One region of the Pseudomonas sp. GW821-FHT07E12 genome, then DNA from elsewhere that is predicted to be linked to it. Evidence: riboswitches for the same ligand, from Rfam matches in the RefSeq annotation. Region 1 holds a riboswitch; each other region holds the start of a gene.

Evidence for each region. Region 1 has a riboswitch for cobalamin ahead of metE (5-methyltetrahydropteroyltriglutamate--homocysteine S-methyltransferase). Riboswitches for the same ligand answer to the same signal wherever they lie in the genome.
Region 2: linked by a shared signal. The riboswitch ahead of AC3WJE_RS06100 (ribonucleoside-diphosphate reductase subunit alpha) and the one ahead of metE (5-methyltetrahydropteroyltriglutamate--homocysteine S-methyltransferase) in region 1 are both predicted to bind cobalamin.
Region 3: linked by a shared signal. The riboswitch ahead of btuB (TonB-dependent vitamin B12 receptor) and the one ahead of metE (5-methyltetrahydropteroyltriglutamate--homocysteine S-methyltransferase) in region 1 are both predicted to bind cobalamin.

What each region holds. Positions count from the first base shown of each region.
Region 1 covers NZ_JBYSVX010000049.1:16,746-24,624, forward strand. Annotated here, with positions in the region: gene AC3WJE_RS19350 (glutathione binding-like protein) at 1-71, opposite strand, end outside; gene AC3WJE_RS19355 (cation:proton antiporter) at 207-1,406, opposite strand; gene AC3WJE_RS19360 (TIGR00645 family protein) at 1,512-2,120, shown strand; gene AC3WJE_RS19365 (energy transducer TonB) at 2,319-3,320, shown strand; gene AC3WJE_RS19370 (hypothetical protein) at 3,659-3,799, opposite strand; gene AC3WJE_RS19375 (porin family protein) at 3,951-4,538, shown strand; cobalamin riboswitch at 5,213-5,449, shown strand; gene metE (5-methyltetrahydropteroyltriglutamate--homocysteine S-methyltransferase) at 5,644-7,879, shown strand, end outside.
Region 2 covers NZ_JBYSVX010000006.1:102,708-110,586, reverse strand. Annotated here, with positions in the region: gene AC3WJE_RS06120 (bifunctional acetate--CoA ligase family protein/GNAT family N-acetyltransferase) at 1-1,608, shown strand, start outside; gene AC3WJE_RS06115 (hypothetical protein) at 1,683-2,051, shown strand; gene AC3WJE_RS06110 (DOPA 4,5-dioxygenase family protein) at 2,100-2,849, opposite strand; gene AC3WJE_RS06105 (hypothetical protein) at 3,040-3,684, shown strand; cobalamin riboswitch at 3,868-4,092, shown strand; gene AC3WJE_RS06100 (ribonucleoside-diphosphate reductase subunit alpha) at 4,415-6,763, shown strand; gene AC3WJE_RS06095 (ribonucleotide-diphosphate reductase subunit beta) at 6,917-7,879, shown strand, end outside.
Region 3 covers NZ_JBYSVX010000038.1:20,021-27,899, forward strand. Annotated here, with positions in the region: gene cobO (cob(I)yrinic acid a,c-diamide adenosyltransferase) at 1-230, opposite strand, end outside; gene AC3WJE_RS17580 (hypothetical protein) at 238-813, opposite strand; gene btuB (TonB-dependent vitamin B12 receptor) at 941-2,818, opposite strand; cobalamin riboswitch at 2,931-3,155, opposite strand; gene AC3WJE_RS17590 (alpha-E domain-containing protein) at 3,820-4,761, opposite strand; gene AC3WJE_RS17595 (circularly permuted type 2 ATP-grasp protein) at 4,761-6,209, opposite strand; gene folB (dihydroneopterin aldolase) at 6,372-6,734, opposite strand; gene tsaD (tRNA (adenosine(37)-N6)-threonylcarbamoyltransferase complex transferase subunit TsaD) at 6,815-7,879, opposite strand.

The DNA.
Region 1 (7,879 bases):
AGCCCGGCCTCTTCCAGGAACAGGGTGATCTTGTGGCCGTTCGGCGTGGGCCAGTAGTACAGGTCGATCATGGCAGCTCCGATGTGGGTTTGATGCCGACGCGGCTGCGCGGCGAACAGGAACGCCGATGGTAGGCCAAGCCGGCGTACGACCACGGCAACACAGCGTTTTGCCACACCAACGCTCTACCCCACACAGGCTCCGCTCTACGATGGCGGCTGCAACGCGCGCAACTTCGGGCTTACCAGTGGAACGGTCAGCATCGTGCTGGCTACCGCCATCAGCAGCAGCGCGGTGAAGGTCGGGCTGGTGATGATCTGCTTGTCGAGCAGCACGTTGGCGAAAATGATCATGATCAGCGCCTTGGTCTGCAGCAGCCAGCCGATCAGCGAGGCTTCTCCTGGTGGCCAGCCCAGCAAACGCCCGGCCAGACGCACACCGGCCAGCTTGCCGAGCACCGACGCGACCAGCAGCGCCGCCGCGACCACGAATACCGCCGCACCGCCGACCGACCAGTCAGTCTTCAGGCCGGTGCTGAGGAAGAACACCGGCATCATCACCAGCAGCACGTGATGGCGCAGCATGTCCAAGGCCTGCTGCTCGAACCATTCCGCATCCATCACCACACCGGCCAGGAACGCGCCGACCATGAAGTGCAGGCCCGACCAGTCCGCGCCAAACGCGCACAGCGCCAGCCAGATCAGCGCCAGGTACCAGCGGTCGCGCTCGGGCACGGCCCGCATCAGCGCGCGGAAGCCGACGCAGGCCAGCGCGAACACCGCCAGGAACGTCGCCTGCCGGCCGATCCGCTCCCAGTCCAGCAACACCAGCGCCAGCACGCCCCAGATCGCGATGTCGTCCAGGCTGGCGTAGCGCAGGATGCGCTGGCCCAGTGGCGTGCGCAGCAGCGCGAGTTTTTCCATCAGCAGGATCAGGATCGGCAGCGCCGTCACCGCACAGGCCATGCCGATGCCGAGCACGAACTGCCACGGCCGGCCGGCATCGCCGCGCCAGCCGGCAAAACCGAGCATGCCGACCGCGACCACCGCGCCGGCCAGCAGCGGCACGCTCAGCGCCAATCCCGCGGTGACGCCGGTTTCGATCCGGTTGCGCCACGCCTTGCGCAGGTCCAGCTCGATCCCGGCGATCATCACGAACAGCATCACCGACCACCACGCCAGGCCGTTGAGCGTCTTGATCACGTCCGGGTTGAACACGAACCGGTAGTAGTCCGGGAACGCCTTGCCGAGCAGCCCCGGCCCGAGCAGGATGCCGGCGATGATCTGCACCACCACCAGTGGCGCGTAGTAATCGGTGCGCGCCAACCGCCACACCAGATACGGGATGGAGACGATGATCGCCATCGCGATCAGGAACACTTCGGTCGTGCTCAGCGGGTGTGCCATGGCGGCCAGAGGTGATGGGACGGCGGATTATGGCGCCAGTTGACACGCTTGGCAGCGCGAGGACACGCGGCTACCCTGCGGCTCCCCCTGTCATGCCGCCTTCCGATGCCGTCGCCCCAGAAGCTTTCGCCCGTTCCCGCCCTGATCTTCGCCTCGCGCTGGCTGCAGTTGCCGCTGTATCTGGGCCTGATCCTCGCCCAGGGCGTCTACGTATTCCTGTTCGGCAAGGAGCTGTGGCACCTGATCCACGAGGCGCCGAGCCTGGGCGAGCAGCAGATCATGCTGATCGTGCTCGGCCTGATCGACGTGGTGATGATCTCCAACCTGTTGATGATGGTGATCGTCGGCGGCTACGAGACCTTCGTCTCGCGGCTGGGCCTGGAAGGCCACCCGGACCAGCCGGAATGGTTGAGCCACGTCAACGCCTCGGTGCTGAAGGTGAAGCTGGCGATGGCGATCATCGGCATCTCCTCGATCCACCTGCTGAAGACCTTCATCGCCGCCGGCGCGCTTGGCGGCATGCCGCTGTGCACGCCGGAAGTGCTGAGCAAGACCGCCGGCCAGGTCGCCCAGGTCAGTTGCGCCACCCTGACCGAGCCGGGTGTGCTGTGGCAGACCATCATCCACTGCGTCTTCATCCTGTCGGCGATCGGCATCGCCTGGACCGACCGGCTGATGGCGGCTCCCGCGCGTGGGCGCGACGACGCCCACTGACGTGGCTTGGGTCACAGATTTTTCCGCGATGGATGCACGCCGGTCTGCCCGACCCGCGTCTGTCGATGCTAGATTGCGAGGCCTGTCGCCAGTTCCGGGAGAAGCCGGTGACGGTCCAAGCCGCTGCCGTTCAATCGCAATGGGGTCAAGGGGGAAAACATGTCGGATCTGAAGATGGGCCGTAAGGCACGAGGGGCTGTGCCGCGACTCGTACCACTGCTTTTTCTGGCGGGCCTGAGCGCCTGCTCCGGACAAGGCGACAAGCCGGCGGCCGAAACGCCCGCCGATGCCGCCAGCGCACCGGCGGCGACGCCTGCCGCCGCACCGGCCACGACCGCGCCGGCCGATGCCGCGCAGTCGTCCGAGGTCACGACGCTGTCGGTGGAGCAACTGCGCGAAGCTGCCACCCAGGCCTTGCGCGACAACCGCATGTACGCGCCGGCCGGCAACAACGCCGTCGAGTACTACCTGGCGTTGCGCGACAAGCAGCCCGGCGACGCTGCCGTCAGCAGCGCGCTGACCGACCTGCTGCCGTACACACTGATCGCCGCCGAGCAGAGCATCGGCCGCGAGGAATTCCCCGAAGCGCAACGCCTGGTGGCGTTGATCGAGCGGGTCGATCCCAAGGCGCCGGCGCTGCCACGCCTGAAGGCCGGCGTGGCCAACGGCATCCAGAACGCAGCCAACCGCAGCGCGCAGGAAAGCGATCGGGTCAAGCGGGAAACCGAGCAGAAGACCCAACAGCAGGCCGAACAGAAGCGGCTGTCCGAGCAGCAGGCCAAGGAAGCGGCCGCAGCACAGCAGATCGCCGCCCAGCAGGAAGCCGCCCGTCAGCAGGCTGCCGAGACCGAACGCCAGGCCGCCGCCCGACGCGAAGCCGAGCAGCGTGCCGCTGCCCAGCAGGCACCGGCCAAGCCAGCGACCACGGCGGCCGCGCCGGCAGCACAGACGCTGCGCCCGATCAGCACCCCGGCGCCGCGCTATCCACCCGAAGCCCTGCGTGCCGGCACTGCTGGCGAGGTACTGGTGGAAATCACGGTCGGCACCGATGGCTCGGTCACCAGCTCACGCGTGCTGCGATCGACCCCGGCGCGCGTGTTCGACCGCGAAGCACTCAACGCGATCAAGCGCTGGAAGTTCGAGCCTGTCGCCGCGCCGGTCACCACGCGCCGCACGCTGTCGTTCAACCCGGGCACCTGAGCCTGGCACGACCCGCCGGTTCAATCTGCTCGAGAAGAAAACCCGGCTCCGGCCGGGTTTTCTTTTGGCCGCGTTCGCACTTGATCTGGACGAGCGAGCCGTTCTGAAGTCATCTGGCTTTCCGACATGGTGGGCCCTTTGTGAAGGAAAGCCCGGTACAGCCAATCTCATGTGGGAAGGACTCGGGTAAAACCCGCCTTTTGTAGGAGGGACTCTGGGTGGCCTCGGGCCATCAGTCCCGACGCTTTACCGATAAAGCCCATCGGGACTGATGGCCCGAGGCCACCCAGAGTCTCTCCCACAAGATCTCTCGCGCTCGAACAGAGCGCCTTGCTTCCTCAACTGACTTTCCTGATTGACACCACCACGTCGAGCATCCACTGAGCCGCGACCACCACTCCGTTCAGGTGCCAGTCCATGCCGCTGCACATGCCATTGAAGGCCACTTCTTCGGGGAAAAAGCGCAAAAAATGCGTCATATCGATGACGCGAGTGATTCGTGAGCTTCGCTTTTCAGGTTCGTGAGCTTAGAAAAAACTAACCCTTGCTGCGTATTTCTGCGCCGCCGCGTCGGACCGCTTGCCGGTCAACGCCTGCATCGCTCCCTCTCTCCCAAGCAAGGAATTATTTATGAACAAGTCGGCCATCGCACTGATCCTCTCCGTAGCAGGCCTGTCATTGACTCCCGACGTCTTCGCACAGAGTGCCGACAACGCGGGCTGGTTCGTCGGCGGCAACGCCGGCCGCACCGAGATCAAGAAGGGCAGCTACGATGGCGGCGACACCGGCTACAGCGTCGGCGGCGGCTACCGCTGGGGGCTGTTCCCCTGGTTGGCGGTGGGCTTCGAGGTTGGCTACAACGACCTGGGCAACATCAAGGCCAAGAACCTGTTCAACAACCAATCGGTCGTCGGCGACAAGAGCCAGCTGCACGGCTGGACGGTCGGCATGAACCAGCGCTTCGCCTTCGGCCCGAAGTGGTACGCCAGCGTTCGCGGCGGCGTGTACGGCTGGCAGGGCCACGGCCTGAGCAACGACGAACTGACCGCCGAGCGCCACGATCTCGACAAGGTCTCCTGGTACGCCGGCGCCGGCGCCGGCTACAACTTCACCGACCACCTGAGCGCCGGCCTGGCCTACGACCACTACGACGCCAAGAAGCTCGGCGTCGACCTGAGCACCAACATGGCCTCGGCGAACGTCGAGTACCGGTTCTAAGTCACAAACTCGCACGAGCCTGGGGGCGTGCGATGGCGATAGCAACGATTGTTGCTGTTGCTATTGCTCGTGATTTTGCCTTCGCTGTTGCGGTTGATTTTTGCTCTTGCCGTTGGCTCTTCCGGGGCCCCTGCCGCAGCGGCGGAGACGGCGGGAAAAACCCGAAGGGCGACGCACATGGATGTGCGTCGTTTTCTGCCGCGGCATGGATGCCGCGTCAGAAAATCCCGTCGGCTCCGCGGACCCGTAGCGAAGCGAAGGGCGCGTAGGCCGGGGTGTGCTTGATCAGCCATTCGGCTGCTGTAAAGCGCTTCTTTTGGTTACTTTTCTTTGCACAAGCAAAGAACAAGTGACTCGCTCCGAAGGAGCGAAAGCCTTTGCTGTTGCAGTTGCAGTTGCTGTCGTCGCCCCAACGTCAAACCCAAGAAGCAACGTCCATGGATGATCAGCCTTCGGCTGCTGAAAAGCGCTTCCCGCATTCGCGGGGATGACGATAGTGAGATGACGATGAGATGGTGCGGAAGTCACTGGGTCCCCGCCTACGCGGGGACGACGGTAGAGGGATACCGCGGAAAGCACCGGATCCCCTTTCCGCCGAGACGACAGCGGACAAACCCCGCGAACAGTCCCCTCAAATCCCACCCCACCCGCTTGACGCCCCGCCCCCGAACGCCCACCATGTGCGCCGCCAAGGTATACATCGCTTCATTCGGATGAAGCGATGTATTTAAACGGGAATCCGGTGAAGCGGCCCTGCCGCCATTCCGGAGCTGCCCCGCAGCGGTGAATGGAAACGACCCCCGCCAACAGCACTGAGCCCTCAAGGCTTGGGAAGCGGCGGGCATTAGGCCCCCGTGCGCATGCACGGCGCGTCCATCAGCCCGAATACCGGCCTGGGCCGGAGGACACGACCGTCCTTCGTTTCGACCTGGCGCTCCGCGGGGAGCGGCCGGACGTGCGTACGCATGCGTTGCGGACGCCGTCCGTCGTGCCCGCTGGCGCCGGTTCGCCCGCGGGGGCGAAGGTCGCTGGCGTGGCGGGCACGGATGCACGACGCGCGGTTCCTTCGTTCCTCAATGCCCAATGACGCAATGAGGAAAACAACATGACGATCGTGACCAACCTGGGCTTCCCGCGCATCGGTGCGCGGCGTGAGCTCAAGCGCGCGCTGGAAAGCCACTGGCAGGGCCAGAGCAGCGCCGCGCAACTGCAGGACAACGCACGCGAACTGCGTGCGCGGCACTGGCGGCTGCAGGCCGAGGCCGGTGTCGATGTGCCGCCGAGCAACGACTTCAGCCTGTACGACCACGTGCTCGATACGGCAGTGCTGTTCGATGCCATCCCCGAGCGCTATCGCGCGCTCACCGATGCCGATCCGCTGGCCGGCTACTTCGCGATGGCGCGTGGCGTGCAGCGCAACGGCATCGACCTGCACGCGCTGGAGATGACCAAGTGGTTCGACACCAACTACCACTACCTGGTGCCGGAACTGCATGCCGATCAGAGCTTCCGCCTGCGTGGCGACAAGCCGGTCGCCGAGTTCCAGGAAGCCTTGGAGCTGGGCATCCGCACCCGGCCGGTGCTGCCCGGGCCGGTGAGCTTCCTGTGGCTGTCCAAGAGCGTGGACGGCAGCGATCGTCTCGCCCTGCTGCCACGCCTGCTGCCGGTCTATGCCGAACTGCTTGAGCGACTGCACGTCGCCGGCGCCGAGTGGGTCCAGTTGGACGAGCCGGTGCTGGCGCTCGACCTCGACCCGCGCTGGCAGCAGGCCGTGCACGATGCCTACGCCACGCTCGCCACCGGTGCGCGTCCGCAGTTGCTGCTGGCGACCTATTTCGGCGCGCTGGGCGACAACCTCGAACTGGCCGCCACGTTGCCGGTGGAGGGTCTGCACCTGGATCTGGTGCGCGGCACCGAGCAACTCGACGCGGTACTCAAGGTGCTGCCGGCCGGACGCGTGCTTTCCGCCGGCCTGGTCAACGGCCGCAACGTATGGCGCACCGCGCTGGACAACGCGCTGATCCTGGCCCGCTACGCGCAGGGCCACGTCGGCGCCGACAAGCTGTGGCTGGCGCCGTCGTGCTCGCTGCTGCACGTGCCGGTGGATCTGGAGCAGGAAAAGAGCCTGGATGCCGAACTGCGCAGCTGGCTGTCGTTTGCCCGGCAGAAGCTCGGCGAGCTGCGCACGCTGGCCGATGCGCTCGACGGCCGTACCTCGGCCGAAACCGGATTGGCGCAGGCGCGCCAGGCGCTGGAATCGCGTCGCCAGTCGCCGCGCGTGCATCGCCCCGAGGTGGAGCGCCGGCTCGCCATGCTCGGCCCGGATGCTGCGCGTCGTGCCGGTCCGTATCCGCAGCGCGCCGTCGCTCAGCAGCAGGCACTGCAACTGCCTGCCTATCCCACCACCACGATCGGTTCGTTCCCGCAGACCCACGAAGTGCGCGAAGCACGCGCGCAGTTCAAGTCGGGTCGGCTCGATGCGAGCGAGTACGACGCGTTCCTGCGTGCGCAGACCCAGCGCTGCGTGCGCGAGCAGGAGCGGATCGGGCTGGACGTGCTGGTGCACGGCGAATTCGAGCGCAACGACATGGTCGAATACTTCGGCGAGCAGCTCGACGGCTTCGCCTTCACCAAGCTTGGCTGGGTGCAGAGCTACGGCTCGCGTTGCGTCAAGCCGCCGATCATCTACGGCGACGTGGCGCGGCCGGCACCGATGACGGTGTACTGGTCGGCCTATGCGCAATCGCTGACCGCCAAGCCGATGAAGGGCATGCTGACCGGTCCGGTGACGGTGCTGCAGTGGTCGTTCGTGCGCGACGATCAGGAACGTGCGCGCACCTGTCGGCAGATCGCACTGGCGTTGCGCGATGAAGTGCGTGACCTGGAAGCGGCCGGGATCGGCGTGATCCAGATCGACGAGCCGGCGATCCGCGAGGGCCTGCCGCTGCGTCGCGCCGACTGGAGCGCCTATCTCGATTGGGCGGTGGAAGCGTTCCGCATTGCCTCCTCGGGCGTGCGCGATGCTACCCAGATCCATACCCACATGTGCTACTCCGAGTTCAACGACATCATCGAAGCGGTGGCGGCGATGGACGCCGACGTGATCTCGATCGAGACCTCGCGCTCGCGCATGGAGCTGCTCGACGCATTCGTGAAGTTCCGCTATCCCAACGCGATCGGCCCGGGCGTGTACGACATCCACTCGCCACGCGTGCCGTCGTCGGAAGAGATGGTGCGACTGCTGGAGAAGGCGCGCGCGGTGCTGGCGCCGGAACAGCTGTGGGTGAACCCGGACTGCGGGTTGAAGACCCGCGGCTGGCGCGAGACCGAGGCTGCGTTGC
Region 2 (7,879 bases), on a different contig from region 1:
GCCGCGATCGAAGCGCTGCTGGCCGATCCCGACAATGACGCATTGCTGGTGGTCAACGTGCCGACCGCGTTCACCTCCTCGGCCGACGCCGCCAAGGCGTTGACCCGCTCGCTCGGCCAGCGCGGTCGCCACCCACGCGACAAGCCGGTGTTCGCGGTATGGCTGGGCCAGGACGATGCCGCGATCGCCACGCTCAACGCCGCGCGGGTGCCAACCTATGCGACCGAGTCGGATGCGGTGCGCGGTTTCACCCACATGGTCCGCTACCGCGAGGCGCAGGCGGCGCTGATGGAAACCCCACCCAGCCTGCCGGAGGATTTCGTGGTCGATGCCGTCGCCGCGCGCGCACTGGTCGAGCAGGCATTGGCGGCCGGGCAGCGCTGGCTGGATCCGCTGGCGACTTATCGCCTGCTGGAGGCCTACGGCATCCCGTGCGTGCCGCTGCAGGTGGCCGCCACCGCCAACGAGGCCGCGCTGCTGGCCGATCCGGTGCTGGCGGCCGGCGGTCTGGTGACGGTCAAGATCGTCTCGCCCGACATCGACTTCAAGTCCGACGTCGACGGCGTGCGCCTGAACCTGCCGAGCGTGGCGGCAGTACGCCTGGCCGCCGAAGGCATCCTCGAACGCGCACGCAAGGCCCGCCCCGACGCGCGCATCGACGGCGTGCTGGTGCAGGCGACGGTGTTGCGGCCGAAGGCACGCGAGCTGATCGCCGGTATCGCCGACGATCCGACCTTCGGCCCGGTGATCGTGTTCGGCCGCGGCGGCACCGCGGTGGAAGTCATCAACGACCGCGAACTGGCGCTGCCGCCGCTGGACCTGCGCCTGGCCCACGAACTGATCGGCCGCACCCGCGTCTCGCGCATCCTCAAGGGCTACCGCGACGTGCCGGCGGCCGACGAGCGTGCGGTCGCGCTGGTGCTGGTCAAGCTCGCGCAACTGGCCGCCGACATTCCCGAGATCCGCGCGCTGGACATCAACCCGTTGCTGGCCGACCGCGATGGCGTGCTGGCATTGGACGCGCGCGTGGCGGTGGCGCGCTCGCGGATGTTGCACAAGGGCCGCGGCCATCCGCGCTTTGCGATCTTTCCGTATCCGAAGGAATGGGAACGCACGTTCGCACTCGGCGATGGCTCCAAGGCGCTGGTGCGCCCGGTACGGCCCGAGGACGACGCGCTGTTCCGCGCGTTCTTCGCCCGTGTCAGCGACGAGGATCTGCGGCTGCGCTTCTTCCAGTCGGTCAAGCATTTCAGCCACGAGTTCATCGCGCGCCTGACCCAGCTCGACTACGCTCGCTCGATCGCGCTGGTGGCGATCGATCCCAGAAGCGGCGACATGCTCGGCGCAGTACGCCTGCACGCCGACGCCGATTACGAGCGCGGCGAGTACGGCATCCTGATCCGCTCGGACCTCAAGGGCCACGGCATCGGCTGGCAGCTGATGCGGATCATGATCGAGTACGCCCGCTGGCTCGGCCTGAAGGCGGTGGAAGGCCAGGTGCTACGCGAGAACCGCACGATGCTGGCGATGTGCGAGAGCCTGGGCTTCGAGCTCAAACCGGATCCGGAGGACGCCTCGCTGATGAACGTGCTGCTGCCGGTGAATTAGGGGTGATAGGCACGTTCTGAGAGCCATGCAGAGGTGCGCTAGCAGTGCCTGAGAAGAACAGAGGAGTGCGGCAAATGAAGGTTGTGCTGTTGCCCCTTTTCCTGGGGACATGGTTGGCTGCCGGATGCACTACTTTCGGCGGCGACATGATCGTTCGGGTATCCGGATCGGTGCCTGTGTCGAAATTGGCAGAGAAACCCGATCAACAATGCAGGCTCGGCCTGGTCTCTGTAGAGACTGGCGTGCAGTCGTCGATGCGGGATGTCCCTGCTGAGTTTTCTACAGCGATGATGGTGGTTGCAGGCCCGGGACCAACGCCTTACTACTTCGTTGCCAGATGCGGCAGCGAGCGCGAGTTTCGATCGCATGAAGTCATCATCAGTAGCCGTAGTTCGCACAGTAGGAACTTCGATGTGGGAACGCTTGTCGAGAGCGTCCCCTGACTCACACGAGCAATGAGGTCAGTCGGAGAGGGGCGACCTTGGCCATACTCAGGTCTCCAGCGGCACCGTCGGCACCACGTTCGGATTGATCTGCTCCACATCACCGCCGCCGCCGTCCACGAAACGGCGCCACGCGTAGGCATTGACCGGCTGCGAGCGATTCACCCACAGCGCGTAATACAGATGATCCGAGCGCGGGTCACCGGTATTGGGATGCAGCAGGATGGTCAGGCCGAGGCTGTTGAGTTGCAGCCACGGCACCAGGATCGGCAGCAGTTCGTTGGTGAAGCCGAAATAGAACGAGGGCGTGACGTGCGGGCCGCGCGGCTCCAGGTTCCAGTCGCCCAGTTCGACCGGGAAGCGTTCGGCCGCCCAGCGCCGGATCTGCGCGGCCTTCTCGTAGTTGTCGTCGTCGAAATAGATATGCGCGTGGTAACTCTTGACGTCGGTGTAGGCGCGTGGCCTCGTCGGCAGCGTGTTCTCGTCCGGGCGCACGCTGGGTGGACGGGTGGTCGGTTGCGACGCGGTCTGTAGACCCCACGGGCTCTGTCCGGGGCCTTTGATCGGTAGCAGCAGTCCACTCCGATCGGTCGCCAATCCGGCAGGCAATGCGTGTTGCGTGGCAGGCGTCGCGACGGTGGCCAAGGCTGGCGTGGCCACCGTTGCCAAGCCGGCTCCGACCAGTCCGGCGTCGAGCAGCAGCCTGCGCCGGGAGGGCGAAAGCAGATCGGCCCAGTGCCGGTCTTCCTGATCGGCGTCGAGAGGCGGATGTCCGGGGGGATCGGGCAGCTGGGTCATGCGTGGCGGTCTATATGAAGAGGGGGAAGGGAGACAGTCCTCCATTCATCCTCGTTGCCGCGCCCAGACCGTCGCCAATGGCGCACGGGCATGAGCATATGCCCACACTTTCTGTTGCCGCATTTTCGTGGAGCGGCGTTCACCTTGGCGGGAGCAGCATGAGCGGCGCCGAACGACCGAGCCCGCCAGCATGCCGAACCGCCTGATACTGCCTGCCTTCTGTGTTCTTGTCGGGCTGATGTTGGGTGGCTGCGAGCAGACGGCTGCGCCGGTCACCAGCAGCGCCGCCGTCGCGTCGGTACCGCCGCCGCGTCAGCCTGCCGGGCCGACCCCGGTGTTCGCCGACGAGGCGATCGGCCTGCAGCTGATGCCGGTGCCCGACACCGAGCTCAAACACGACTTCGACCGCAAATACCTCGACACCGACGGCTGGAAGGCCTTCGCCCCCGGTGACAGCGAGGGCAAGGCGCTGGCGGCGCTGGTGCTGGACGGCTCCAACGATCTCACCGCCGCCGAGTTGCGGATCGGCAGCAGCGGCAGCATGCGCGAGGTCGAGCGCTGCCTGGAAGCACCGCCGCAAGCGCAGGGCCTGCCCGATCAGGTCGAAATCGGCGGCGTGGCCTTCGCCCACTTCCGGGCCGGCGATGCGGCGATGAGCCATTTCCTGCAGGTCGAGGGCTACCGCAGCGTGCGCAACGGCCGCTGCGTGGCGATGGACCTGATGGTCAGCGGCACCCGCCCGGAGGTCTACGACCCGCCGCGCAAGCCGCCGTTCGGCGCGGGCGCGGCGATGACGCGCTTGCACCAGGCGCTGACCGCGGTGCATTGGGAGTAGCGATCGCGCGGGCACGCCAACGGACTGTGAATTTCCGGTCCGCGCCACGTCATTTCCAACTTGACTGCGCAACCGTTTTGGACGTCCCTCGAAGCGTGTGAAGAAGGCGTCGAGACTTTTTCATTGCCCAGCAAGGCTTTCCGAAATTGCCCATCATTTTGTGTTGACCACCGTCTATGACCCCACTATCTTGGGTCCGTCGGTCGCCCTACCCCCAACCAGGGGTGGAGGCGAAGAGGGAAGCCGGTGACGCCTGTTCGGGCCACTCCGGTACTGCCCCGCAGCGGTGATTGGGAACGACGTCGTCAATGCACTGGGACAGGGTCCTGGGAAGCGACGGCCAAGGTGGTCGGCCCCGTGCCGACCGTACCCATCAGTCCGAAGACCTGCCGACAGCCGCGCGCATGCACCTCGCGCGGTGCCGGCCGTGGCGTCCCCGGAGGGGGATGGCCGGTGAAGCGGGAGCTGCCCGTGGGCCTGTGGCCTGCGCGCGCTGCGGCCCTCGCGACACCGCCGTCGTACTCCGGCGTCATGGCCCGCCTCGCCTGCGAAGAGCGAGGTTGGTGCACCCACAGGAGGACGCATGAGCACGAATGACACCCTTGCCGCCGCGGCGGCTACCCCTTCGCAGTCCGCCCCCGTTACCCCGGCCAGCGTCGTCATCCCCGCCGTTGCCGATACCACCCCCGATCCCGCGGACGTAGTTCCTCCGCCTCCTCAAGCTGCCGTAATGCCCGTTCAGACTCTCGACGAATCCAGCGTCTCCACCTGGATCACCAAGGAAGCCGGCAACCGCCGTATTCCGTTTGACCTCGCGCGCCTGGAGCGCGCGATCGATTCCATCCACGCCGAGTTCCCGCATCTGGATGCGGCCGATTACAAGCGCGTGGTGTTCGGCTTCATCGACCGCAAGGACAGCGTCAACGCCGACGACCTGGTCGACATGCTGATCCGCGAGGCCGAAGCGCGCGTGGACCTGACCGCGCCGGACTGGGAATTCTTCGCCGCGCGTCTGTACCTGCGCCGCCTGTACAAGCGCGCCAGCCGCAACCGCTTCTACGACGCCAGCCAGAAGTACGGCTCGTTCGTCGGCCTGCAGGAAAGCCTGGCCGACCGCAACGTCTATTCCAACGACATCCTGCGCAGCTATTCCAAGGAAGAGCTGCAGGAAGCCGGCCGCATGATCGAGCCGGAGCGCGACAAGCTGTTCGCCTACAACGGCCTGTACCTGCTGGCCACGCGTTACCTGGCCACCGACACCTCGCGCGGCGTGTTCGAGCTGCCGCAGGAGCGTTGGCTGACCATCGCGCTGTACCTGATGCAGAACGAGGGCGGCACCGGCAAGGGTGGGCGCGAGCGCCGCATGCAGCTGGTCGGCGAGGCCTACTGGGCGCTGTCCAACCTGTACATGACCGTGGCCACGCCGACGCTGCAGAACGCCGGCAAGGTCGGCGGCCAGCTGTCGAGCTGCTTCATCGACACCGTCGATGACAGCCTGCAGGGCATCTACGACTCCAACACCGACATCGCCCGCGTCTCCAAGGGTGGCGGCGGCGTCGGCGCGTACATGGGTTACGTGCGTTCGTCCGGTTCGGCGATCCGCGGCGTGGCCAATTCGTCCGGCGGCGTGGTGCCGTGGATCAAGCAGCTCAACAACACCGCCGTGTCGGTGGACCAGCTCGGCCAGCGCAAGGGCGCGGTCGCGGTCTACCTGGACGTCTGGCACCGCGACATCGAAGCGTTCCTGGACCTGCGCCTGAACAACGGCGACCAGCGCCTGCGCGCGCACGACGTGTTCACCTCGGTGTGCATCCCCGACCTGTTCATGGAAGCGGTCGAGCGTCGCGGCGACTGGTACCTGTTCGACCCGCACGAAGTGAAGCGCGTGAAGGGCTGGTACCTGCAGGACTTCTTCGACGAGAAGAAGGGCGACCCGAACGGCAGCTTCCGCAAGCACTACGAGGAAGTGGTCGCCGACGAGCGCATCGGCCGCAAGACGATCAAGGCGATCGACATCTTCAAGCGGCTGATGGTCAGCCAGCTGGAGACCGGCAACCCGTTCATGTTCTACCGCGACGAAGTCAACCGGAAGAACCCGAACAAGCACGCCGGCATGGTGTATTCGTCGAACCTGTGCACCGAGATCCTGCAGAACATGAGCCCCACGCGCATGATGCAGGAGATCATTTCGGGCAATCAGATCGTCACCACCAAGCAGGCCGGCGACTTTGTGGTCTGCAACCTGTCCTCGATCAACCTCGGCCGCGCGGTGCTGCCGCAGGAGGACCAGGGCGACCTGATCACCGACGTGCTCGAGCGCCTGATCCCGATCCAGGTGCGCATGCTCGACAACGTGATCGATCTCAACGATCTGCCGGTGCCGCAGGCCACGATCACCAACCGCAAGTACCGCGCCATCGGCCTGGGTACCTTCGGCTGGCACCACCTGCTGGCGCAGAAGGCGATCCACTGGGGTTCGAAGGACGCCGAGGACTACAGCGACTCGCTGTATGAGCGGATCAACTACCTGACCATCCAGGCCAGCATGGAGCTGGCGCGGGAGAAGGGCACCTACAGCGCCTTCCCGGGCAGCGACTGGCACAACGGCGCCTACTTCCGCGATCGCGAGTACAACAGCCCGCAGTGGTTGAACCTCGCCGCGCAGGTCAGCGTGAACGGCGTGCGCAACGGTTGGCTGATGGCGGTCGCGCCGAACATGAGCACCGCACAGATCGCCGGCTCCACCGCCTCGATCGACCCGATCTACTCGGCGTTCTACTACGAGGAGAAGAAGGACTTCCGTCGTCCGGTCGCCGCGCCGGGCCTGTCGCTGGAAACCTGGCCGTACTACGAGAAGGGCGCCTACAAGGTCGACCAGTTCGCCTCGGTGCGCCAGAACGCGCGCCGCCAGCGCCACGTCGACCAGTCGATCAGCTTCAACTTCTACGTGCCCAGCACCATCCGCGCCAGCACCTTGCTGGACCTGCACATGACCGCCTGGCGCGAAGGCCTGAAGACCACGTACTACGTGCGCTCCAACGACATCGACATCGCCGAGTGCGAGTGGTGCAGCAGCTAAAGCGCATTCGCGCTTTCGCTTCCACGGTTCGCGTTGCGAACCGTGGACCCTGCATCACGTTGCTTCCATACCCCCGCGCCTTCGGCGCGCCCCCCTGACTCAGGGGGGCTTTCCTCCAGTCGCCGCGCGCAACCTGAAACACGAGAAGTACACATGGCAACCCCGCTCGACCGCATCAAGATCCTTGAGCCGCGCAACCCGAACCGTTCGACCGGCATCATCAACGGGCAGACTTCCGGCATCCTGAACTGGAACGACATCCCGTACCCGTCGTTCTACCGGGCCTACAAGGAGCTATCGACCAACTTCTGGATCCCGGACGAGGTCGACATGAAGATCGACGCGCGCCAGTACGGCGAGCTGTCGGCACGCGAGAAGAACGCGTATGACTCGATCATCGGCCTGCTCGCCACGCTGGATTCGCCGCAGACGCGCTTCATCTACAACGTCGCCGAATACATCACCGACCCGGCCGCGCATGCCAATGCCGCGATCATCGGCCAGCAGGAAGTGATCCACAACGAGAGCTACAGCTACGTGCTGGCCTCGATCACTGACCTGGCCAACCAGAACCGCGTGTTCGAGATCGCGCGCACCCACCCGACGATCCTCAAGCGCAACGCGCCGATCATGGAGTCCTACAACGACTTCATGCGCGACAAGACCGCCGAGACCTTGCTGCGCTCGCTGATCCAGTCCTCGATCCTGGAAGGCATCAACTTCTATTCCGGCTTCGCCTACTTCTACAATCTGGTGCGCCAGAACCGGATGACCGGCACCGGCAAGATCATCAGCTTCATCAACCGCGACGAACTGGCCCACACCAAGTTCATCAGCGAGGTGATCCGCGCCATCGTCGGCGAGAACCCGGAGCTGCAGACCAACGAGCTGACCGACTACGTGCACAAGGCGTTCACGCACGCGATCGAGCTGGAAACGCAGTGGACCGGCGAAGTGCTCGACGGCATCGACGGCATCGATGTGGACGAGATGATCCGCTACGTGAAGTACCGCGCCAACAAGATGTCCGGCATGCTCGGCATCGAGAAGCTGTACTCGGACACCACCGACAACGTGATGCCGTGGATCAAGGCCTACGCTGACAACTTCACCGAG
Region 3 (7,879 bases), on a different contig from region 1:
CCGGTCGAATAACTGCCCTTGATGAACTGCACCACGCCGCAGCGCAGGCCATGCCCGAGCGAGCGCGCCAACATGCCGAACCCGGAGGAACTCTTGCCCTTGCCATTGCCGGTGTTGACCACCAGCACACCCCGGTCGATGGTCGCCCGCGCGATGCGCCGGTCCACCAGTTCCTTCTGCCGCTGCGAACGCTCGCGGTAGTAGGCGTCGTCACGTTCGGGTTTGCTCATCTCACGATCACCTGGCAACGGCTAGACGACGCGCGGCGAAAATCCTCGCCAACACGCCATGCAACACCAATCCCACGGCCAGATAGCAGGCCGTGGTGCGTACGAACAACGGACCCCACTTCCATGCGCGGGCGAGGTACTCGGCCATGTGCGGATCGGTGTAGCGGCCGCCAAGCCAGTAGAAAGCGCCGTTGGATATCAGGAACGACAACGCGGCGGCGGCGACGCCGACCACCCACGCCAACCCCAGCGGACCGAAGCTATTGCCCAGCCGTGGCGCGATTGCGCGACCGGCATACCAGAGCACGCCATAGGCCACCGGCAACAGCGCATAGGCGGCGGTGACGCAGAAATCGCTGACGCCGGCCAGCTCGATCGCGGCCCAGTCCACCGCGAACGCCAATGCCAGCAGCACCGCGAACTGCCAGTGCCGACGCAGATACAGCCCGCCCAGGAAGAACACCGCCATCGACGCATCCGGCAGGTGCAGCCAGTCGCCGACGTGATTGAAGCGGGTGGCCACCATCACCACCATCAGCACGATGAACAGGCCGGTTTCTGCGGGGCGCGACAGGGGTTTCATCGACGAGGCTCTCCTGAAGAAGGAACGGGATTTCCGAGGGCCTGGGAGCTTGTGGGAGGGACTTCAGTCCCGACGCTTTCCGGGCAAACCCCGTCGGGGCTGAAGCCCCTCCCACAACATCGCGCCATCACTCCGCCGGATGGTAGCGCAAGGTCAACTGGTAATTACGACCGGGTTGCGCGTACCAGGCAGCGGTCTCGTACTGGTGATCGAACACGTTGTTCGCGCTCAGTGCCACGCTCCAGTCGCTGCTGACCTCATAGCCCACGCGCAGGTCGAGCAGGCCGTAGCCACCCAGGCGCGTGGTGTTGGCCAGGTCGTCGTAACGCGCGCCGGAGGCGAACACACTGCCGCCCACCGAGAACGCACCGAAGCGGCGATCGGCATCGATCCGGCCGGTCTGGCGCGCGCGCCGTGGCAGCCAGTTGCCGTGATAGGTGTCGCCGTCGGCCTTCGGATCCATCCAGGTCAGACGCGTGCGCAGCGTCCAGCCGGCCAGCGTGGTGTCGTAACCGGCCTCGACACCGCCGATGCGCGCCTTGTCGATGTTGTTGGGCTGTCCGAACGGATGCGTCGCGTCCACCAGCGAGGAGTCGTAGGCGATCAGGTCGTCGACGCGGGTCTGGTAGGTGTTGAGCGTCCAGGTACCCCAGTCGTACTCACCGCGCAGGCCCAGCTCGAGGCTGCGCGAATTTTCCGGCTTCAGGTTCGGATTCCCATAGCCCGGGTAGTACAGCTCGTTGTAGGTCGGCGCCTTGAACGCGGTGCCGTAACTGGCGGTCAGGCGCAGGTGCTCGGCGAAGTTCCAGCCCCACAGCAGGCTGCCGGTGTTCTTGCCACCGAACTGGCTGTTGTCGTCATGACGCACGCTGGCCTGCAGCGACTGCGCACCGAAGCTCTGCTGCCACTGTGCGAACGCGCCACGATTGATGCGCTGATCCTCGTCGTAGGTCTCGCTGCTGGCGATACGGTCGCGCTGCCAGTCCAGGCCCAGCGACAGCAGGCCCGGGCCGGCATCGACGTCAGCCTGCAGCGAGCCGAGCGAGCGGCGGGTATCGAAGGTCGAAACGTAGGTGCCGTCGTAGTAGGCGTCGCTCAGATCCTGGCTGGCGCCGACGCTGGCGGTGAGCTTGAGCGCATCGGTCGGTGCATAGCGCACGCGGCCACCGACCACCTGCTGCACGCCCTTGGCGAGATTGCCGCCGTAGATCGTGCCGTCGTACTCGTTGCGGCTGTCGGCGCGCAGCGCCTGCACGTCGGCATCCCACTCGCGATTGAAGCGCCAGCCGCCCTGCACGCTCAGCGAATCGTTGCGATAACCGTCGCGATCCGGGTCGTAGGCACTGCTGGCGGTGTTGAGATAAGCGTTGATGCCATCGGTCTCGTCGTGCACTGCATTGACCGAGTACCAGCCGCCGTGCTCGCTGAGGTCGCTCTGGCTTTGCCCGGCAAGACCGGCGGTATAGCGGCGCGCGTTGTCGCTGCCGACGCCGACGCTGAAGGTCGGCGTGAACGCCCCCTTCGGACGCCGGGTGAAGATCTGCACCACGCCGCCGATCGCCTCCGAGCCGTACAGGCTGGAGAACGGCCCGCGCACGATTTCCACACGCTCGATCTGCTCGACCGGGATGTCCTGCAGCGCCGCACCACCCGCCGTGGCCGAGCCGATGCGCACGCCATCGACCAGCACCAGCACGTGATCGGACTCGGTGCCGCGCAGGAACAGCGACGTGGTCTTGCCCGGACCGCCATTGTTGGCGATCGACACACCCAGCTCACCGCGCAACAGGTCCGGCAGCGAGGTGACCTGACGACGCTCGATCTCGGCGCGGTCGATCACGGTCACCGGCGCCAGGGTCTGGTCCTGGGTCTGCGCGGTACGGGTGGCGGTGACCACGACCTGGTCGAGGTCGTTGACATCGGCGGCGACGGCCGGGGCGACGATCGAGGACAGCGCCAACGCAAGCACAGCGCGGCGTGGGGAAACAGTGGGGAACAGCGACATCGTGAGGTGGCTCCTGCTACCGCGCCTTCCCGCGCGGACGGTGGGTAAAGCCGGCGAACGGGCAGCAGGACGATGGCGCAGGACACAGCGCGCCAAGGTCACGCCCACCGCGCGCCGGGTCGATCCTGTGGCCGGTCTCCGGGCTCGCGAGCGAAGGCTTGCGCCCTCCGTCCCACGCCTTCCCATGCCCGAAGGCACAGTGGCATTACCTGCGGAACGTGTACTCGCCCACCGTTGCGGGGGCAGCTCCGGAATTGCCAGCCAACACGGCTGACGCACCGGATTCCCGTTTAAACCCTCGATACACCGACGGTCACCTTCAGGGGCGCGCATGGTAGCAGGAAGCCAGCGGGCCTGAATGGCAGCAGGCCGGAGGGCACTCCCCGGACCGGAGGGCAGCCGACTTACCCAGCGCTGATCGCTCCAATATCGGCCGAAGCCGAATCAGCCTCCACAGCAAGGCATCGCTGTTGCTGTTGCTGTTGCTGTGGCCGTTGCCGTTGCCGTTGCCGTTGCTTGTGATTTTGCTGTTGCGTTTCGCCTTTGACTTACCGGGGCCCCTGCCGCAGCGGCGGAGACGACGGGAAAAACCCGAAGGGCGACGCACATGGATGTGCGTCGTTTTCTGCCGCGACAGGAAGTCGCGTCAGAAAATCCCTTCGACTCCGCGAACCCGTAGCGCAGCGGAGGGCGCGTAGGCCGGGGTGTGCTTTCTTTTGGTTACTTTTCTTTGCACAAGCAAAGAACAAGTGACTCGCTCCGAAGGAGCGAAAGCCTTTGCTGTTGCTGTTGCCGTTACTTCAAACCCAAGAAGCAACGTCCATGGATCTTCGATCCCCGGCCATCGGACAGAACCCGATGGCGCTCAGCGCCGCGCGAGCCAGTGGCTCGCCAGCAGCGGCGCCTCACCCCCGCCTTCGCGGGGACGACAGTTGATGGATGGCGTGGAAGACATTGGATCCCCCCCTACAGTCACAACACCGCACACCCAAGCCCCACCACTAAGAACTGAAATAAGCCTCGGCAATAGCCCCGTGCAACTCCCCAAGTCGCACCTGGATCTCATCCATGAACACCGTAGGCTCATTGGCCGCCAACCACACCGGATCCGCATTGCGGATCATCCCCGACACCCGCATCAACGCCCGCTCAGCCTGCGGTCGCGGCGGCATGCTCGGCAGGATGCTCGCCGCCCGGCTCAAACAGAACTGCACACTGCGCGGAAACTCGTTGTTCTGCAGCAGGAAGCGCAACGCCTGCTCATCAGTGACCCGCTGACGCACATGCCGGCGGTACATCTGGTACGCAGCCAGCGCGCGCAGCGCGTTCATCCACTGCATGTTCTGGTAGGCCTCGCGATCGTCCGGCTGGCGCGGCGTGATCAGGCCCGAGGCGGCCGCATCGATGATGCGCGTGGTCATGTCGGCCTGCTCGATCGCCGTGCCCAGGCGCATGAACTGGAAACCGATATCGCGGCTGACGTTGGCGGTCAGCAATCCGGACACCTTCAGGCAGGCATCGGTGATCCGCCCGAGAAACTCCATCCGGTAACGCCGGCCAATGCTGCGCTCGCCTTCCGCACCGATGTGCAGGTGCAGGTCATTGACTGCTTCCCACGCCTCCTGCGGCAGGGTGTCGCGAATGCCGCGCAGGATCTCGCGCGCCTGATCGATCGAGCTGCGCAGCGAGGACGGGTTGCGCTCGTCCAGCAGCAGGAAGCGCACCACGTCGGTATCGGCGACATCATCGCCGGCATTCGGGAACAACTCGTTGAAGATCTCGTCGGCACCGACCGTATCGATCATCGGCCGCCAGGCGAAACGCACCGAGCGTGGCAGGTCCAGCTGCAGCAGACTGCCCACGCTCACCAGCCGCGCGGTGTTCTCGGCCCGGCGCAGGTAACGACTGAACCAGTACAGATTGTTGGCGACGCGGGAGAGCATCAGGCCATGTCCTCGTCCAGATCGACCACCCAGGTGTCCTTGGCGCCACCGCCCTGCGAGGAATTCACCACCAGCGAACCTTCCTGCATCGCCACCCGGGTCAGCCCGCCGGTGGTCACGTAGGTGTCCTCGCGCGAGAGGATGAACGGGCGCAGGTCCAGATGTCGCGGCGCCGGGCCGTCCTCGGTGACGATCGGCGCGGTCGACAGGTTCAGGGTCGGCTGCGCCATGTAGTTGCGCGGGTCGGCCTCGATCAGCTTGCGGAACTGCTCGCGCTGGCGCTTGGTCGAGCGCGGCCCGATCAACATGCCGTAGCCACCGGACTCGTTGGCCGGCTTCACCACCAGTTCCTCCAGGTGCTCGAGCACGTACTGCCGGTCCTTGTCGTCGTGGCACAGGTAGCTGGGCACGTTCGGCAGGATCGGCTCCTGGTCGAGGTAGTACTTGATCATCTGCGGCACGTAGGCGAACACCACCTTGTCGTCGGCCACGCCCGCACCCGGTGCATTGGCCAGCGCGACCTTGCCGGCGCGCCAGCTGCGGATCAGGCCCGGCACGCCCAGCACCGAATCGGGACGGAACGCCTCCGGATCGATGAAGGCATCGTCGATGCGGCGATAGATCACATCGACCCGGCGCGGGCCGTACACGGTGCGCATGTAGGTGCAGTCGTCGTCGGCCACGAACAGGTCATCGCCCTCGACCAGCTCGATGCCCATCGCCTGCGCCAGGTACGCGTGCTCGAAATAGGCGCTGTTGAACACGCCCGGGGTCAGCAGCGCGATCACCGGCACGTCGCCGGGGCGCGGGCTCAGCGCCGCCAGGGTGTCGTACAGCTGCGCCGGGTATTCATCGACCGGCAGGATCGCGGTGGTCTCGAACAGTTCGGGAAACACCCGTTTGGCCACCTGCCGGTTCTCCAGCATGTAGCTCACCCCGGAAGGAATCCGCAGGTTGTCCTCCAGCGCATACAACGTGCCGTCGGCATCCCGGACCAGATCCGAACCGCAGATATGCGCCCACACCCCCAATGGCGGCTTGATGTTCACGCACTGCGGGCGGAAGTTGACCGACTCGGCCAGCAGCATCGCCGGGAACACCTTGTCCTTGACGATCCTCTGCTCGCCGTACAGATCGCCGATGAACAGGTTGAGCGCCTGCATGCGCTGCTTCAGCCCGGCCTCGGTACGCCGCCATTCGCTGAGCGGGATGGTGCGCGGGATCAGGTCGAACGGCAGCGTGCGATCGACGTTGCGACCGTCGGTATAGACCGTGAAGGTGATGCCCATGACCCGGGCAGCGACGTCGGCCGCGAGCTGGCGCTCGGAGATTTCGCGCCCGGAAAGGCTGGAGAGGTATTCGACGACGGGGCGTGCGGCCGGGCGTGAACTGCCGTCGGCCTGGATCAGCTCGTCAAAGGTGGCCGTGCGGTACCTGCTCCAGTCCATCGCGCCCCGTGCAACTGCGCATCCCGCGGCGCGGTGCCGCGCGGCATGTTGTATCGCAACATGCCCGTATCCCGGGACGCCGTCAAGACCACGTCAAGAGTCGGTCGCCGCCCTGGTCGGATGCTTTCGGACGATCGCCCGAAACCGCATCGACGGCACGCCTCACCGGTGAGGCGAAGCCTCGCGCTCGATGATCACGCCGACCGCCTTCGCACCGCGCACCGCACCGGGCTTGCTCAGCTTCAAACGCAGCCAGCGCACGTCGAACTCATTCAGCACGATCTCCGCACAGCGCTCGGCCAGCGTCTCCACCAGCCCGAAATCCGACTGCTCGACAAACTCGATCAAGCGCCTGCTGACCGCCTTGTAGTTGAGCGTATCGGCGATGTCGTCACTGGCCGCCGGCCGGCGGTTGTCGAAACCCATCTCCAGGTCGAAGCACAACGTCTGACGGATGCGCCGCTCCCAGTCGTAGATACCGATCAGCGCGTCGATTTCCAGAGCTTCGATGAAGACTTTATCCATGGGGGCCGGGATTGGGGATTCGAGATTAGGGATTGGTAAGAGCGAAGACATCGAAACCGGGAGGAGGCAAAGACTCGCTTCTACGAATCCCGAATCTCCACTCCCGAATCCCGTGCTGCCGCCAAAGGCGGCAGCAACGCCATATCCCAACGCGGCACCACATGCACGGCCGCATCGCCGCGTTGCCCCGCCTGCAAACGCAGTGCGCCGGCGAAGGCGATCATCGCGCCGTTGTCGGTGCACAGCGACGGTCGCGGGAAACAGGCGCGGCCACCACGCTCGGCACACATCGTCTGCAGCCTGGCGCGCAGGCGCTTGTTGGCGCCGACGCCGCCGGCGACCACCAGCGTGTCGCATCCGGCTGCGTCCAGCGCGCGTGCGCATTTGATCGCCAGCGTATCGACCACTGCGTCCTCGAAGCCACGTGCGATGTCGGCGCGGGTCTGCTCGGCCTGGTCGCTGGCCTGCCAGGCCAGCAGCACCTGGGTCTTCAATCCGGAGAAACTGAAATCCAGCCCCGGCCGGTCGGTCATCGGCCGCGCGAAACGGTACTTGCCGGGCGTGCCGCGTTCGGCCAGCGCCGCCAGCTGCGGACCACCCGGATACGGCAGTCCCATCAGCTTGGCGGTCTTGTCGAAGGCCTCGCCGGCGGCATCGTCCAGGGTCTCGCCGAGCAGGCGGTAGCGGCCGATCGCCTCCACCGCCACCAATTGGGTGTGGCCGCCGGAGACCAGCAGCGCCACGAACGGCGGCTCGGGCGGGTCTTCCTCCATCAGCGGTGCCAGCAGGTGGCCTTCCATGTGATGGACGCCGATCGCCGGCAGCTCCAGTGCCCAGGCCAGCGAGCGCGCGACCGCGGCACCGGCCAGCAGCGCGCCGACCAGCCCGGGGCCGGCGGTGTAGGCCACCCCGTCCAGCTCGTCGCTGCGCAGCCCGGCTTCGGCCAGGGTCTGGCGCAGCAGCGGCAGCAGCTTGCGTACATGGTCGCGGCTGGCCAGTTCCGGCACCACGCCGCCGTATTCAGCGTGCAGGGCGATCTGGCTGTAGACGTGGTGGGCGAGCAGGGCCTGACTGGGCGGCAGCGCGGTGTCATAGACCGCCACGCCGGTCTCGTCGCACGAGGATTCGATACCGAGGACTTTCAT